DNA from 2 places in the Paenibacillus sanfengchensis genome. Region 1 is predicted to be linked to the other one. Evidence: a T-box and tRNA genes for the amino acid it is inferred to sense, from the RefSeq annotation. Region 1 holds a T-box; the other holds one or more tRNA genes.

Evidence for each region. A T-box is a leader RNA that pairs with one kind of tRNA and senses whether it is charged. The one in region 1 lies ahead of pheS (phenylalanine--tRNA ligase subunit alpha), so its partner is inferred to be a tRNA-Phe.
Region 2: it encodes a tRNA-Phe, which carries the amino acid that the T-box ahead of pheS (phenylalanine--tRNA ligase subunit alpha) is inferred to sense. The anticodon was not compared.

The regions. Positions count from the first base shown of each region.
Region 1 covers NZ_JBAGJC010000003.1:175,885-183,507, forward strand. Annotated here, with positions in the region: gene pheT (phenylalanine--tRNA ligase subunit beta) at 1-527, opposite strand, end outside; gene pheS (phenylalanine--tRNA ligase subunit alpha) at 555-1,589, opposite strand; T-box leader at 1,659-1,958, opposite strand; gene V4U84_RS07060 (YwbE family protein) at 2,108-2,317, shown strand; gene V4U84_RS07065 (YsnF/AvaK domain-containing protein) at 2,363-3,361, opposite strand; tRNA gene V4U84_RS07070 (tRNA-Gly) at 3,640-3,710, opposite strand; tRNA gene V4U84_RS07075 (tRNA-Pro) at 3,729-3,805, opposite strand; gene V4U84_RS07080 (putative bifunctional diguanylate cyclase/phosphodiesterase) at 3,910-6,036, opposite strand; gene V4U84_RS07085 (aldolase catalytic domain-containing protein) at 6,200-7,159, opposite strand; gene V4U84_RS07090 (FeoA family protein) at 7,353-7,595, shown strand; gene feoB (ferrous iron transport protein B) at 7,592-7,623, shown strand, end outside.
Region 2 covers NZ_JBAGJC010000026.1:68-7,690, forward strand. Annotated here, with positions in the region: partial or broken rRNA gene V4U84_RS26175 (23S ribosomal RNA) at 1-57, shown strand, start outside; tRNA gene V4U84_RS26180 (tRNA-Asn) at 176-251, shown strand; tRNA gene V4U84_RS26185 (tRNA-Ser) at 255-346, shown strand; tRNA gene V4U84_RS26190 (tRNA-Glu) at 371-445, shown strand; tRNA gene V4U84_RS26195 (tRNA-Val) at 507-582, shown strand; tRNA gene V4U84_RS26200 (tRNA-Met) at 604-677, shown strand; tRNA gene V4U84_RS26205 (tRNA-Asp) at 709-785, shown strand; tRNA gene V4U84_RS26210 (tRNA-Phe) at 872-947, shown strand; tRNA gene V4U84_RS26215 (tRNA-Thr) at 970-1,045, shown strand; tRNA gene V4U84_RS26220 (tRNA-Tyr) at 1,049-1,134, shown strand; tRNA gene V4U84_RS26225 (tRNA-Trp) at 1,142-1,215, shown strand; tRNA gene V4U84_RS26230 (tRNA-His) at 1,242-1,317, shown strand; tRNA gene V4U84_RS26235 (tRNA-Gln) at 1,339-1,413, shown strand; tRNA gene V4U84_RS26240 (tRNA-Gly) at 1,419-1,493, shown strand; tRNA gene V4U84_RS26245 (tRNA-Cys) at 1,505-1,578, shown strand; tRNA gene V4U84_RS26250 (tRNA-Leu) at 1,591-1,676, shown strand; tRNA gene V4U84_RS26255 (tRNA-Arg) at 1,688-1,764, shown strand; tRNA gene V4U84_RS26260 (tRNA-Leu) at 1,793-1,872, shown strand; gene V4U84_RS26265 (MarR family transcriptional regulator) at 2,554-3,063, shown strand; gene sufC (Fe-S cluster assembly ATPase SufC) at 3,044-3,823, shown strand; gene sufD (Fe-S cluster assembly protein SufD) at 3,871-5,154, shown strand; gene sufB (Fe-S cluster assembly protein SufB) at 5,197-6,594, shown strand; gene V4U84_RS26285 (hypothetical protein) at 6,651-6,863, shown strand; gene V4U84_RS26290 (NifU family protein) at 6,912-7,151, shown strand; gene V4U84_RS26295 (nucleoside deaminase) at 7,288-7,623, shown strand, end outside.

The sequences.
Region 1 (7,623 bases):
CAATCCGAACGGTTCGGCGTCAAATCGAAGTCGAGGACCTGGTCGTCCAACTGCAGCAGTTTCGTAATCGGCGTACCGACTTCACTGTCTTCCGGCAGCACCAGAATCCCTTCCTGCTGCTCCTTCGGCAACAACTTTTCGTTGAGGCCGAGCTCCTTGGCCGAACAGATCATTCCCTGCGAAGGGACGCCCCACAGCTTCGCCTTTTTGATTTCCAGGCCGCCGGGAAGCTTCGCTCCCACCAGGGCGACGGGCACCTTTTGACCGGCCGCCACATTTTTCGCGCCGCAAACAATTTGCAGCTCCTCGCCGGTCCCGGCATCCACAAGACAAACATTCAGTTTGTCAGCATCGGGATGCTTCTCCTTGCTCTTGACGAAGCCGACCACCACCTGGGAGACTCCGTTATTGCGGTTTTCGACCGAGTCGATCTCGATGCCGGAACGGGTGATTTTCTCAGCCAGTTCCAGCACATCGACCTGATCCAAAGATACATATTGTGACAACCATTCGGCGGATACTTTCATATTCTTTCTCCTTCCTTCTCCGTGAGGCTAGATTCTGGCGAACTGCTGCAGGAAGCGCAGATCATTATTGTAGAAATGACGGATGTCGTCAACGCCGTATTTCAGCATCGCAATCCGCTCGACGCCCATGCCGAACGCAAAGCCGCTGTAGATTTCCGGATCGTAACCGCCCATCTCCAGCACGCGCGGATGCACCATCCCACTGCCCAGAATCTCCAGCCAGCCGGAATTTTTGCAAACCCTGCAGCCGCTTCCCGCGCATTTCACGCAAGTGACGTCCACCTCTACGCTAGGCTCGGTAAAAGGAAAGAAGCTCGGGCGAAGGCGGATTTCCGTATTTGCGCCGAACATTTTACGGGTGAATTCCAGAAGTGTCCCCTTCAAATCGCTCATCCGGATTCTTTTGCCTATGACCAGGCCTTCGATTTGATGAAACTGGAAGGAGTGCGTGGCATCGTCGTCGTCGCGGCGGAAAACGCGCCCCGGACAGATGACCTTGATCGGCACTTCTCCTTCCATCGCTTCCATGGTGCGGGCCTGCACCGGGGAGGTCTGCGTACGCATCAGCAGTTCCTCCGTCAGGTAAAAGGAATCCTGCATGTCCCGGGCCGGATGATTTTTCGGCAGATTCAACGCCTCAAAGTTGTAATAATCGGTTTCGACCTCAGGCCCCTCCGCGATCCGGTACCCCATCCCGATAAAAATATCTTCGATCTCCTGAATCACCTGGTTCAGCGGATGCACCGCCCCCTGTTTCATCGGCCGGCCGGGTAAAGTCACATCGACCTTTTCGGCGGCGAGCCGGCGCTCGGTTTCCTGGCGCTGGAATTCCTGCTGCTTCGTGTCGATCAGCGACTCGATCGCTCCGCGCACCTCATTGGCAACCTGTCCGATCACCGGGCGTTCCTCCGCACTAAGCGCGCCCATGCCGCGCAAAATTTCCGTCAAGGCCCCTTTTTTACCCAAATATTTGACGCGCAGGTCATTCAACTGCCCCGCATCGGCCGTCCGGCCGAGCTCCTCCAGCGCCTCAAGCTTGAGTGCTTCCAAACGTTCTTTCATCGGCAAATCCTCCTTAAGCTGTATAAATGATGGATTCATCACGGAAAAACAAAAAAGCCTTTTCTCCCGAAAAGGGACGAAAAGACCGTGGTACCACCCTTGTTAGAGCCTCGTCCGCACCGACATTTCCCGCTGTTTAAACGAGCGGAACTTAGCCTGGGAATATAGACTCTCACTTTCATCGACGTAACGGGTCGCGGCCGGTTTCCCCTAATGCACGCATACGAAGCCGAATTCACGCTTCCGCGGGTTCAAGGAACTGCTCCGGAGCGAACTTCGGCAGCCTGTTTCCGTAGAGACGTTCTCAATCCACGACGTCTCCTCCCTGTAAGGAGGCTTCTGCCTACTCTTCTCCATCATCGCATTTGTTTTTTGACTTAACTGCTATTATATGCAAAGTTAGCGCTTATGGCAAGCCGATGGCCCCGCTTTGGATTCCGGCCCGGCCTATGGTATCGTAGACAGGAAGCGCGTACTTCGAGAAGGTTATAACATTATGGATCTAAGGAGCAAACTTTATGAACGGTAATTTACGCAAAAACATTACACCGGGGATCACCGTGGACATTGTCCTAAAAAAAGACCAGTCAACAGGCCGGCTCACACGGGGCGTCGTGAAGGATATTTTGACCAATTCCCCCAATCACCCCCACGGGATCAAGGTCCGGCTTCAAGATGGCCAGGTCGGACGGGTTAAGCAGATCATATCCGGCGGCGACGGCGCATAAATGATGAATGGACGGCCCCCTGGGCCGTCCTTCCGTCTTTTTAGATTAGTCCAGTTCCGTATCCCCGGTCACTCTCGGATTCCCGTTCCGGTCCAACCGGGCTTCTTCCCGTTTCAAGGTATCCCGGACCTGCTCCGTGTCTTGCACCTCGCGCTTATGAACCTCTACCTCGCCCGTGACCACCGGCCGTTTTGTGACCTCTACGCGCTCCTCCGAAACCGGGATGCGGATCGTCTCGCCGGTCCCTATCGGTCCTTCACCCATCGCTTCGCCCGCCGTTTCGGGGACCACCTTTTTCTCGATCACGACCTCTTCCCGGCTTACAGGCACGTCGATCGTTTGCTGCTCCTCCACTACTTCCTTGCGCAAATTCACTTCTCCCGCACGCTCACGGTGCTTGGAAATGTCGAACTGCTCCTCGCGCAGCGGCATGCGCCGCTCGACCCTGCCGTCCTCCGCCAGCGGCTCCGGAGTCCGTTCCAACGTGGCCATCTCCTGGTAGAAGGTGCCCGCAGGTTCTCGTGTTTCCGTCGGTTTGACGTCCCGGTAATTATGGGCATTCAAGGAATGATGGTTACGGAAAATGCCGTAAACCCATGTCTCCTGGACCTCATCCGCATCGACCAACACCAGAATTCTGCCGTGCTTAACAAAGGCATCATATTCCTCGGCTTCTTCCTCCGGAATGCCGAGCCCGACCAGACCGCCGACCAATCCGCCGGTACCGGCGCCGACAGCGGCCCCGGTCAACGTCGCGGCGATCGGGCCCGCCGCCACGATCGGGCCGATGCCCGGAATGGCCAACGCTCCGAGGCCCGCCAGAAGTCCGGCAACACCGCCAAGTAAGCCGCCCGTCGCCGCGCCGGCCGCGATTCCTTCCGGCGCTTTGGTTCCCGTTTCTTCGTGAATGTCATGAATGTCCCCTTTATTTTTTCCGATGACTGAAATATCCTCCGGTTTGTACCCCAATCCCTGCAAGTCCAGAATCGCCTTGGACGCATCCCGCTCGGATGCAAAAACACCAACAATTTTGTTTTTTGCCATGTCGATTACCTCCTGATGTAGATTGAGTTCAGAACATAATTAACCATTGGCCCGGCGTTCAAACTTCCAGTCTTTTCAACAAACATTTTACACGCGTGTAAGGCCCCACCAGTTTTATGCCGGCGGGGCCTTATCTTTTCTTTCCTCATATAAAGTTTTCGCCAAAGACGGACCTGCTCCAAAACAGATCAAATTGCCCCGCAATCTGCCCCATACGCTTAAAGACGTCGAAAAAAAGGCAAACAAAAAACCCTTGTAAATCAAGGGTTTAATTGCAAAGCGGGTGATGGGAATCGAACCCACGCTACCAGCTTGGAAGGCTGGAGTTCTACCATTGAACTACACCCGCATATAAATATGACTTTAATGGTCGGGACGACACGATTCGAACATGCGACCCCCTGGTCCCAAACCAGGTGCTCTACCAAGCTGAGCTACGTCCCGAAAGCTTCGTCACAGGTCAACCCGTTCGTGAAGACAAAATATATATTAACACTTTGTAAAATCGGATGCAAGTGTTTTTTTTGCAATAAGCCAAAAACAGTTCCTTAGCCGACCAACCGGCTAAGGAACTGGCTTTCCAGCACGGGAGCGGGCACCGGCCGACTGAACAAATACCCCTGTCCTTCATGGCAGTTTTGTTCCCGCAAAAATTTCAGCTGCGCTTCATTCTCGACCCCTTCCGCCGTCACCCTTAGCTTGAGGTGGTGGGCCATCGTAGTAATGGTGGAAACGATCGCGGCATCATTGCCGTCGAGCATCACTTCCTTTACAAAGGAGCGGTCGATCTTAAGCCGGTCGATCGGCAAACTTTTTAAATAATTGAGCGAGCTGTACCCCGTACCGAAATCGTCGATACTGATATGTACCCCCAGACGTTTCAAGCTCTGCAATTGGCTTAATGCCGTCTCGATATCGAAGGTCATGCTCTCCGTCACTTCCAGTTCCAAATAGTCGGGGTCCAGGCCGACTTCCCGCAAAATCGCATCCACCTTGTCGGCCAGATTATACTGCCGGAATTGACGCATCGACAGGTTGACCGATACGCATACCGGCTCGTAGCCTTGGGTTTGCCAATTTTTCGTATCCCGGCAAGCGGTTCTGAGCACCCACTCCCCCAGCGGGACGATCAGGCCCGATTCTTCGGCCAGCGGAATAAACTCGCCAGGCGAAATCAGACCGCGTTTCGGATGATTCCAGCGGACCAGCGCCTCCATTCCGACCATTCTCCCTGTCTGCAAGCTGAATTGAGGCTGATATTCCAGAAAAAACTCACTCCGAAGCAGGGCTTTTCGCATATCATTCTCCAGTTCAACCTTCGCTTGGGTCCGTTTCTTCATCGTCTCCGTATACCGAATAAAGACGAGATCATGCTCCTTGGCATGGTGCACGGCCATATCGGCATATTGAATCAGCTGATCGACGGACTGGCAGTCTTCCGGAAACAGCGATATTCCCATGCTGAGCGAGATATGAAATTCCGTGTCATCGATCCGGACCGAGGGATTTACCGATTCCAGCATCTGCTCCGCTCTCTTTTCAAACCCGGACGATCCGGTCGGCACTGAAAAAAGAACCGCAAACTCATCCTCTCCCATGCGGAATACTTCTTCGCCGGGAAGGCACAACCCCTTTAACCGAACTCCCAGTTCCGTGAGGAGTTGATCTCCGGCACTATAGCCCAAGGAATCGTTAATGGCCTTGAAACGGTTGATGTTGATGACGGCCACTCCGGCCCGGACGGGTTCCTGTTTTTTATCCGAATCGAGCAACACAGCAAGCATCTCTTTCAACTGTCTAAGATTCGGCAGTCCCGTCAGATCATCATGGTAGGCCATATGCTGCATCCGCGCTTCCACGGCCTGCTGTCCGCGAAAAGGCTCGTCAATCGTCAGATGGTAGACCCCTTTTAGCACGAAATAATAAGAGATTACCAGATACCCGCTTCCGATGGCAGGCATGAAACCAATCCCGGCCGGGTTGCCGAACACCAGCGGAGGGAAGCTCATCATCATAAACATCAACGCCCGAATGACCATCATCGCCGCCGGCGGCCGTTCCTTGCGGTAACGGTACAAGATCGCGGTGATCGCGGCCGCGTAAAGGCCCAGTATGGCAATACACAAAGCGATTTTTCCGGGGATTCGGTGATGCGATTCCATCCATGATGCGGGCAGGTACTTTTGATATGTATAGAGCAAAACAACTCCGGCCGCGCTAACCAACGCGGTTCCCATAAATACGAACAGTTTATGTTTGCCCGAAATTTGCCGGTCGGGTAGCGAGAAAATAACCAGCATTCCGATCGAGCACACCGCATTGGCGATTATCAAAAAAGCTGCGGTCAAGCCCTGGCCCGTTTCCAGGCCGAACAACCGGATTTGGCCGATCCCAGCGGTATACAGCATATCGAGAGCACCCAATAGAAAGAAAAGCACCGCCGAATACAGCCGCTGCCTCGATAATTTGTCGGTAAATAGGATCCAGCCTTGAGTGAAGATCGCAAAGGAAATCGCACCGCAAATCAGACCCGACAGCAATTGCACCGTTTTCAACGCCTCCATGGAGGACGGATTCGCCCGTATTCCGGCGAACGTTGTCAATGCCGCCAGCATGACCCCCAGACCGATCACTCCTTGGATAACGGTTACCTTCTCCTCTGTTCTGATTCCCATGATATGTTCAACCCCCGGAGGTAAGTATCTTTGAAGCTATAATCACTAGTACAATTCAACAAAAAACGACCTTTTCCTGCCTGCGCCAAACACGAAATAACATAAAAGGTTTCCAAAGAAAAACCCGGCATATACGCCGGGTTCGGGTGGGAAAACATCTGTATTATTTCTTCTCGAAACTGACTTCCGGGGTCGTCAATTTATCATAAAATTCAACGGCCTTGTCTTTATCCGACGAAGCCCGAAGCGCCATCGCCGAGCGCGGATGCTCATCCAGCGTCCCGGTAATCATGTAGGGAACCAGATATCCCCACTCCTCCTTCTCGCGGAGCGGAATCAACAGTTCCTCCAGCACCTCAAGAACCGGACGAAGCTTGTAGTCGGTGTTCTTCAAGTGCGTTACGAGCAGTTCCGTCGGGCAGTTTCCCGCGGCGCGGCCCATCCCGTACACCGAAGCATCGAGAAGCTCGACGCCGAGGTCCGCGGCGACAAGCGTGTTGCTGAAGGCCAACTGCAAGTTGTTATGGGTGTGGACGCCCAGCCGTTTGTTCGGCAAATGCGTCTTGAACTTGTTGACAAGGTGTTCCATATCCTTGTAGTCAAGGCTGCCGTAAGAATCGACGATGTAGACGACGTCGACGACGCTCTCTTTGATCAATTCAAAAGCTTCAAGCAATTCATGCTCCATTACATTGGACAGCGCCATAATGTTCAAGGTGGTCTCATATCCCCGATCATGGAACAATTGCACCAGCTTAAGCGCCTTATCCACGTCCTTCACGTAACAGGCGACCCGGATGAGATCGAGCAGGCTTTCGCTGCGCGGCAAAATGTCATTTTCATCCACGCGTCCGATATCCACCAGGGCCGATAGCTTCGTTTTCCCTTTTTGCGGAATTACTTTCTTCAGGAATTCATCGTCCAAAAACCGCCACGGGCCCGCTTGATCGGCCCCTTTTAAAAGTTTCGGCGAATTTTTATACCCGATTTCCATATAATCCACGCCCGCCTCGTTGAGACCGGCATACAATTTTTGAACAAATTCCACACTAAAATCCCAGTTGTTGACTAATCCTCCATCGCGTATCGTGCAATCGACAATTTTACAATGATTTGTCTTCATCTTTACCGATCCCTTTCCCTTGTGTGTATTAATATCCATCTTACTTGAAGGCAAAACCAAAAGTAAAGAACAGTCTTGTTTTCCGAGTGATATTTATCACAGTTGGCGTTTTTTGTGACATGGTATATTAATTCCAGTATAATTGAGATTGATTATCAGTATCGATATTATAATAAGAAAGGTGTGAGGCCCGATGGCTTTTTGCCGCAACTGTTTAATGAATTTAAAGCCGGGCGATTCCGGCACCATCTGCCAATTCGGCAATATCGATCCCGTCCTCAAACGCCGGCTGGCCGATTTGGGCATTTCGGAGGGATCCGCTATTCAGGTGAAACAATACTGTCTCTGGGGAGGGCCAGTTGTGTTGGAATGCGGCGGTCAACTCTTAGGGATCCGCAAGAAAGAAGCGGTCCATATCGAGGTGGCTGTCTCATGAGCGATGCCGTTCTGGTCGGAAATCCGAA
Region 2 (7,623 bases), on a different contig from region 1:
TGGAAGTGCAGCAATGCATGGAGCTGACAGGTACTAATCGGTCGAGGGCTTATCCAAAAACAACTCCAAAAAGTGGCGTCAGGCTGAACAAGCCGATCTGAGCACTTGAGGAGACTAAAACGCAAAGCACGTTTCGTATCCAGTTTTCAGGTGATCAACCTGAAATGAATTATATTCCCTGATAGCTCAGTTGGTAGAGCACTCGACTGTTAATCGAGTTGTCACAGGTTCGAGTCCTGTTCGGGGAGCCATATGGAGAGGTGTCCGAGTTGGCCGAAGGAGCACGATTGGAAATCGTGTAGGCGTCACAAGCGTCTCGAGGGTTCGAATCCCTCTCTCTCCGCCATAATTATTCTAGCAATTGTAACATGGCCCGTTGGTCAAGGGGTTAAGACACCTCCCTTTCACGGAGGTAACAGGGGTTCGAATCCCCTACGGGTCACCATTTAACAAAAGACTTGATCTTATAAAGCTAAGTATGTTATAATAAGATTTGTGTTTCCCATGGAGGCTTAGCTCAGCTGGGAGAGCATCTGCCTTACAAGCAGAGGGTCGGGGGTTCGATCCCCTCAGCCTCCACCATATAATCTAATTTTTTACTGACGCGGGGTGGAGCAGCCCGGTAGCTCGTCGGGCTCATAACCCGAAGGCCGCAGGTTCAAATCCTGCCCCCGCAATTATCCCATCATTGGGATGCATTTCTAGTGTGGAGCCGTGGTGTAGAGGCCTAACATGCCTGCCTGTCACGCAGGAGACCGCGGGTTCGAATCCCGTCGGCTCCGCCATTTATTTTTTCGAAGGAAACTGTTCCTGTTATCGCCGCTGAATTACTATCGGCGTAGGTGGAAAGGTTTCGCAATCTTTTCAATACGGCTCGGTAGCTCAGTCGGTAGAGCAGAGGACTGAAAATCCTCGTGTCGGCGGTTCGATTCCGTCCCGAGCCACCATTGACAATTAAATGAAATAATTGCCGGTGTAGCTCAATTGGTAGAGCAACTGACTTGTAATCAGTAGGTTGGGGGTTCAAGTCCTCTCGCCGGCACCACGTGGAGGCTTAGCGAAGTGGCCAAACGCAGCAGACTGTAAATCTGTTCTCTGACGAGTTCGGTGGTTCGAATCCATCAGCCTCCACCAGTTATAAAGGGGCATAGTTTAAAGGTAGAACAAAGGTCTCCAAAACCTTTGGTGTGGGTTCAATTCCTGCTGCCCCTGCCAGCTTCAAGAATTAAATATTTTATATGGCGGTCGTGGCGAAGGGGTTAACGCACCGGATTGTGGCTCCGGCATTCGTGGGTTCAAGTCCCATCGATCGCCCCATTTTTATCTAAAAAAACTTGTTGGGGATTAGCCAAGCGGTAAGGCAACGGACTTTGACTCCGTCATCCATAGGTTCGAATCCTATATCCCCAGCCATTTAAGCGGACGTGGCTCAGCGGTAGAGCATCGCCTTGCCAAGGCGAGGGTCGCGGGTTCGATTCCCGTCGTCCGCTCCATTTTTATATATGGCGCCATAGCCAAGTGGTAAGGCACAGCTCTGCAAAAGCTTTATCCCCAGTTCGAATCTGGGTGGCGCCTCCATTTCTTTAATAAGCGGGAGTGGCGGAATCGGCAGACGCACAGGACTTAAAATCCTGCGGTAGGTGACTACCGTACCAGTTCAAGTCTGGTCTTCCGCACTTTTGATTGAGTGCCCTTAGCTCAGCTGGATAGAGCGTTTGACTACGAATCAAAAGGTCAGGAGTTCGAATCTCTTAGGGCACGCCATTATAATTGTATATTATGTTTATAATATGCCGGTGTGGCGGAATTGGCAGACGCGCGCGACTCAAAATCGTGAGGGAAACCGTGGGGGTTCGAGTCCCTTCACCGGCATTGCAGAAGAGTTCATGAAATTGTGTAAAATTTCATGAACTCTTTTTATATTTTATGGAAACTACTTCAAAGTTCCGCTCCGCATTTCAAGCAGTAAGGCCTCTACATTCTTTTTATTCCCCTTTACGGAAAGTCCAGTGGGACCCCATTTAGGATTACGCTTTCCTTCCTTATTCTTTGCAGTTTAAAACCATGTAAAAATAATTCAATCTTTGTCCAACAAGCAGAAACTTGTGCTTCTTTTTACAAAAAGTGAGCGAAATAGAGGGCAATGTCATCAAGTTTAGGTGTAAGCCAAAAAATGAAGAACAGGAGCAGGTTATCGTATAGATAGCCCGCTCTTTTTTAGTAGAAAAATGAAAATAGAAATTGACCATGTGGGGCGAAGCCCTTGAAAAAAGAGGAGATTACGGCCCATGAATGACTACGCGAAGGTGCTGAAAGAAACGAAACGGATAAGTCCCGGATCACGGAGGTGAGATCCAACAGGTCGGAAAAGCAGCATAAGACGAATAAACCAATGAAAAGCGACTCCAGAATTTCGTCTTATCTAATTAGTTGATATTGATAATCATTATCAATTGTGCTAAAATGGTTTTGTTTATTACTAAACAAAAAAGCAACCTATTCCTGACACTAGATTTGGTATGCAACGACTACAAAAGAGGGGAGATTGGGCAATTGGAGTTTAAACGTCATCTTTACGAGCGGTATTTAAAAATACTGCATCTGAATGAGTTGTATACTGAGCATGAAATTAACATGTTTCGGCAACAAGCCAGAAAGCACCAGATTGATATGCTTTCTAACAATATTACTAGTGTACACGTTATTGATTGCATTGGTGATTATGAACCAATAAATCATACCAGAATTGTGGGGAAAATGGATTTATCCAAAGCAAGCATTACTAATATTTGTTCAAAGCTGCTGGAAACGGGCTTTATTATGAGAAGTCAGCTGAACAACAATCGTAAGGAGATTTATTTTAGCTTAACGGATAAGGGAAGACACGTTTATCATTTGCATAAAAAGCTGCATCAAGAAAAAGAAGAGGGTTTCTACCGATTTATTGAATCCTATTCAGAGGCTGAGTTACAGACTATCGGAAAATTTATGAATGATTTGTTGGTGCGTGCCGAAGAACACTACGGAAGGGAAGTATGGGAGAATGACGACCTTAAAGATTGAGGAATTAAGAAGCAAGATTGAAGGGAAAGAAATTTTAAAAGGGCTCACATTGGAGATTCATGGCGGAGAGATTCATGCGATTATGGGACCTAATGGGACGGGAAAAAGTACGTTGGCTTCGGCCTTAATGGGCCATCCCAAATATGAGGTTACGGACGGCAAGGTGACATTGGACAATGAGGATCTTCTGGAGATGGAAGTGGATGAGCGTGCCCGGGCGGGCTTGTTTCTCGCGATGCAATACCCTAGTGAAATTGCCGGCGTAACGAACTCGGACTATCTCAGAAGTGCGATCAATGCACGGCGTGAAGAAGGCGAGGAGATATCCTTAATCCGTTTTATCCGTGAAATGGAGAACAAAATGAAAGGGCTGGAGATGAATCCGGAATTCGCGCATCGTTATTTGAATGAGGGATTTTCCGGCGGTGAAAAAAAGCGGAATGAGATTTTGCAAATGATGCTGCTTGAACCCAAGTTTGTGATTTTGGATGAAGTAGATTCCGGGCTTGATATTGATGCACTGCGTATTGTGGCTAATGGTGTAAATGAGATGCGCAGCCCGGATAGAGGCTTTTTAATCATCACGCACTATCAACGTCTGTTGAATTATATTACCCCGGATTTTGTGCATGTCATGATGCAGGGCCGGATTGTCAAATCTGGCGGTCCGGAGCTTGCCCACCGTTTGGAGGCAGAAGGGTACGATTGGGTGAAAGAGGAGCTTGGGATTACGGATGAGACGGTAGGCGAGGAAGTTTAAAAGCTGAAGAGGAGGAAAAGCAAGTGGGGATACAAGCAAAAATTTCAATGAATGCGAACGCTTTGCGCGCTTGGTCAAGTGCTAAGGATGAACCTCGTTGGCTGCTTGAACGCCGGATGCGGGCACTCGAGCTGGCAGGGACGCTGGAGCTGCCTAAAGTGGAGAAAATCAAACTTGAAAAATGGGATATCTACGAAGGAGGAGATTACAAAGCTGAGAATGCGTGGTCAGGTTTAGCAGATGCGCCGGAGGTTGTTCGAGGTTTGGTTGCTTCTCCAGTGAATGGCGGATTAATCGTTCAGTTCAATTCGGATGTAGTGTATACGGAATTGTCCAAGGGCTTAGCCGCCCAGGGAGTCATTTTAACGGACCTGCATACTGCGGCAAAAGAGCATGAGGCGTTGGTTCAACGTTATCTCTTTCAGGCAGTGAAGCCGGAAGAGCATAGTTTATCTGCTGCACACAGCGCCTTATGGAGTGGTGGCGTTTTTCTATATGTCCCGGACGGTGTCGAGGTTGAAGCGCCCATTCAAGCGATCTTTCTTAACGATACAAGTGGGGTGCGTTTTGCTCCTCACATCTTAATTGTGGCCGGGAGCAACAGCAAGCTCGTTTATGTGGATAATTGTGTATCCAGCGGGGATGATGTCAAGGTATTGCATAACGGTGTGGTGGAGGTTTTTGCGGGAGCGGGCTCAAAGGTACAAGTGGCTTCGGTTCATCAGCTTGCTGCAGCAACAACAGATTTCACCCAGCGGCGGGCGGTCGTTCTTGCGGATGGCGGTGTGGAATGGATTATTGGTGAGATGAACAATGGTTATAGCGCCAGCGATACGAAGACTTTGCTTCAAGGCAGCGGGTCGGTCTCCGACAGTAAGGTGATTGCGATTGGCACGGGCAATCAAAAATCGAGCTATACAACTCAAGCCCGGCATTTTGGCAGAAGCTCGGTGAGCCAGATGATTACGCGTGCAGTCATGCTTGAAGAAGCTACGGCCATTATCAATGGTATTACAAAGATTGAAAAAGGTGCAACCCATTGTGATGGTAAGCAAACAGAACGCGTGCTTATGTTAAGTCCTAAAGCGCGCGGCGATGCCAATCCGATCCTGCTGATCGATGAGGATGATGTAACCGCAGGTCATGCCGCATCCGTGGGGCAAGTAAATGCGGAACAAATCTATTATCTGATGTCGCGCGGGATATCACGGAGTGAAGCTGAATATCTTGTTATTTTCGGATTTCTCGCCCCTGTCATTTCAGAGATCCCGCTGGAGGGAGTTCGCAGCCGACTGCAAGATTTAGTGGAGAGCAAGCTCGACAGATCATAGCAAATCAAAATGAGTCTTGAGAGGTTAAAAGGAGTGATACTAATGGCTAAAAAAGCGCCGGATATGGGTGAATATAAATATGGGTTTCGCGACGAGCACCAGTCTATTTTTCAATCCGGAAAAGGCCTGACTGAAGAGATTGTCCAGGAAATTTCCCGAATCAAGGAAGAGCCGGAGTGGATGCTCGATTTTCGGCTGAAAGCTTTGAAACAATTCTACAAAATGCCGATGCCTCAATGGGGAGCGGATTTGGCCGGGCTAAATCTTGATGACATCCAATATTACGTTCGTCCTTCTGAAAAACAGGGGAAAACCTGGGAGGAAGTTCCTTCCGAGATCAAAGCAACCTTTGACAAGCTGGGGATTCCTGAAGCGGAGCAAAAGTTCCTGGCGGGCGTATCCGCTCAATACGAGTCGGAAGTCATCTATCACAGTATGCAGAAAGAACTGGAGGATCAGGGCGTTATTTTCCTTGATACGGATACTGCATTAAAGCAATACCCCGAAGTATTTAAGCAATATTTTGGAACGATTATCCCTCCCGCCGACAATAAATTTGCGGCGCTTAACAGTGCGGTTTGGTCAGGCGGCAGCTTTGTATACATTCCGAGGGGCGTTCAGTGTGAGGTTCCTATACAAGGGTATTTTCGTATTAATTCTGAAAATATGGGCCAATTCGAGCGGACATTAATTATTGCCGAAGAGGGTAGTTTTGTCCATTACGTTGAAGGATGCACAGCACCTATTTATAGTACCAGTTCTCTGCATAGCGGAGTTATTGAAATTATTTGCCGGAAAGATTCCCGTGTCCGTTACACGACAGTTCAGAATTGGGCTCCTAATATCTACAACTTGGTAACCCAAAGGGCTGTGGCCGAGGAAAACGCCACAATGGAATGGGTGGACGGCAACATCGGCTCCAAGGTAACGATGAAGTATCCGGCTGTAATATTGAAAGGACGGGGAGCAAAAGGGTCCATCTTGTCTATTGCTGTAGCCGGTAAAGATCAGCATCAGGATGCCGGCGCGAAGGTCATTCACCTTGCTCCCGAGACAACATCTACGATTATATCCAAATCCATCAGTAAACAGGGCGGCAAAGTAAACTACCGGGGGTTGTCCAGCTTCAGCCGCGATTCCGCAGGGTCCAAGTCCAATATTAAGTGTGATACGTTGATTTTGGACAATCTCTCAACATCAGACACAATTCCGTACAATGAAATTAAAAATGATCAGATTACTTTGGAGCACGAGGCAACAGTATCTAAGGTATCCGAGGAACAATTATTTTACTTAATGAGTCGCGGACTTACGGAGCAAGAGGCCACACAAATGATTGTAATGGGCTTTATTGAGCCGTTTACCAAAGAATTGCCGATGGAATATGCCGTTGAAATGAATCGGCTAATTCAATTTGAGATGGAAGGAAGCATCGGTTGATATATTAATTTAACAATCAAGCGTTTTACTTTTTAGGAGGCATGGGGTGTGTTTTAATGAAGAAAAATAACTCAGACATCTCAGAATTAGAGCAAATTACTCGAGAGAAAAAGAAAATTCAGTTTTATCTTAATATGCTCTTAGGACTGAGTGCAAGTTGTGGTGTGATGATACCTATAGTTCCAATTTATACGATTTTAATGGAACTTTCAGATCAAGAGGCCTCTCTAATTGAAAAGTCAAAGGATCAATCAGAACATTCAGAATGAAAAAAGCACGAATGGAATGTGGGTAAAACAATGAGAGGAGCTGGCATTATGGAGAATAACGGGATTTTGTTCGGCGAAGTATCGGAAGTACTTCTCAAACTACGTCCTTTCTTATTGCGTGACGGGGGAGATGCTGAATTGGTCGAGGTTGAGAACGGTATAGCCAAATTAAGATTTTTGGGAGCCTGCAACGGTTGCCCAAGTGCGACGATTACATTAAAGGCCGCCATTGAACGCGCAATCCTTGAGGAAATCGATGGTATTAAAGAGGTTGTACAAGTATTCTAAATTCCCTTTTTAACTGATGTGAACATAATTGCTGAATGCCAAATGAGTAAGCTTATTTAATTTTACGTTTGTCATTTTCCGAAGAAAGAGGATATAATAACGGGGATGCAAGAGATTTTAAAAGGAGCACGACAACATGGCTGAAAAAGATCATTCATACTGGATGGAACTCGCGATCCGGGAGGCGCATGAAAATGTGCTGAATGCCGAGGGAGGGCCTTTTGGCGCCATTGTGGTGAAAGACGGAAAAATTATCGGCACCGGCCGGAATTCGGTCACAAGTTTGAAGGACCCGACCGCGCATGCGGAAGTCCAGGCAATCCGGGAGGCGTGTCGTCACTTAAATGATTTTCAACTGAAGGGCTGCACTGTCTATACAAGCTGTGAGCCATGCCCGATGTGCATAGGCGCGATCTACTGGTCCCGTCCGGATGCCGTCTATTTCGCCGGTACTCAGGAGGAGGCCGCTCGG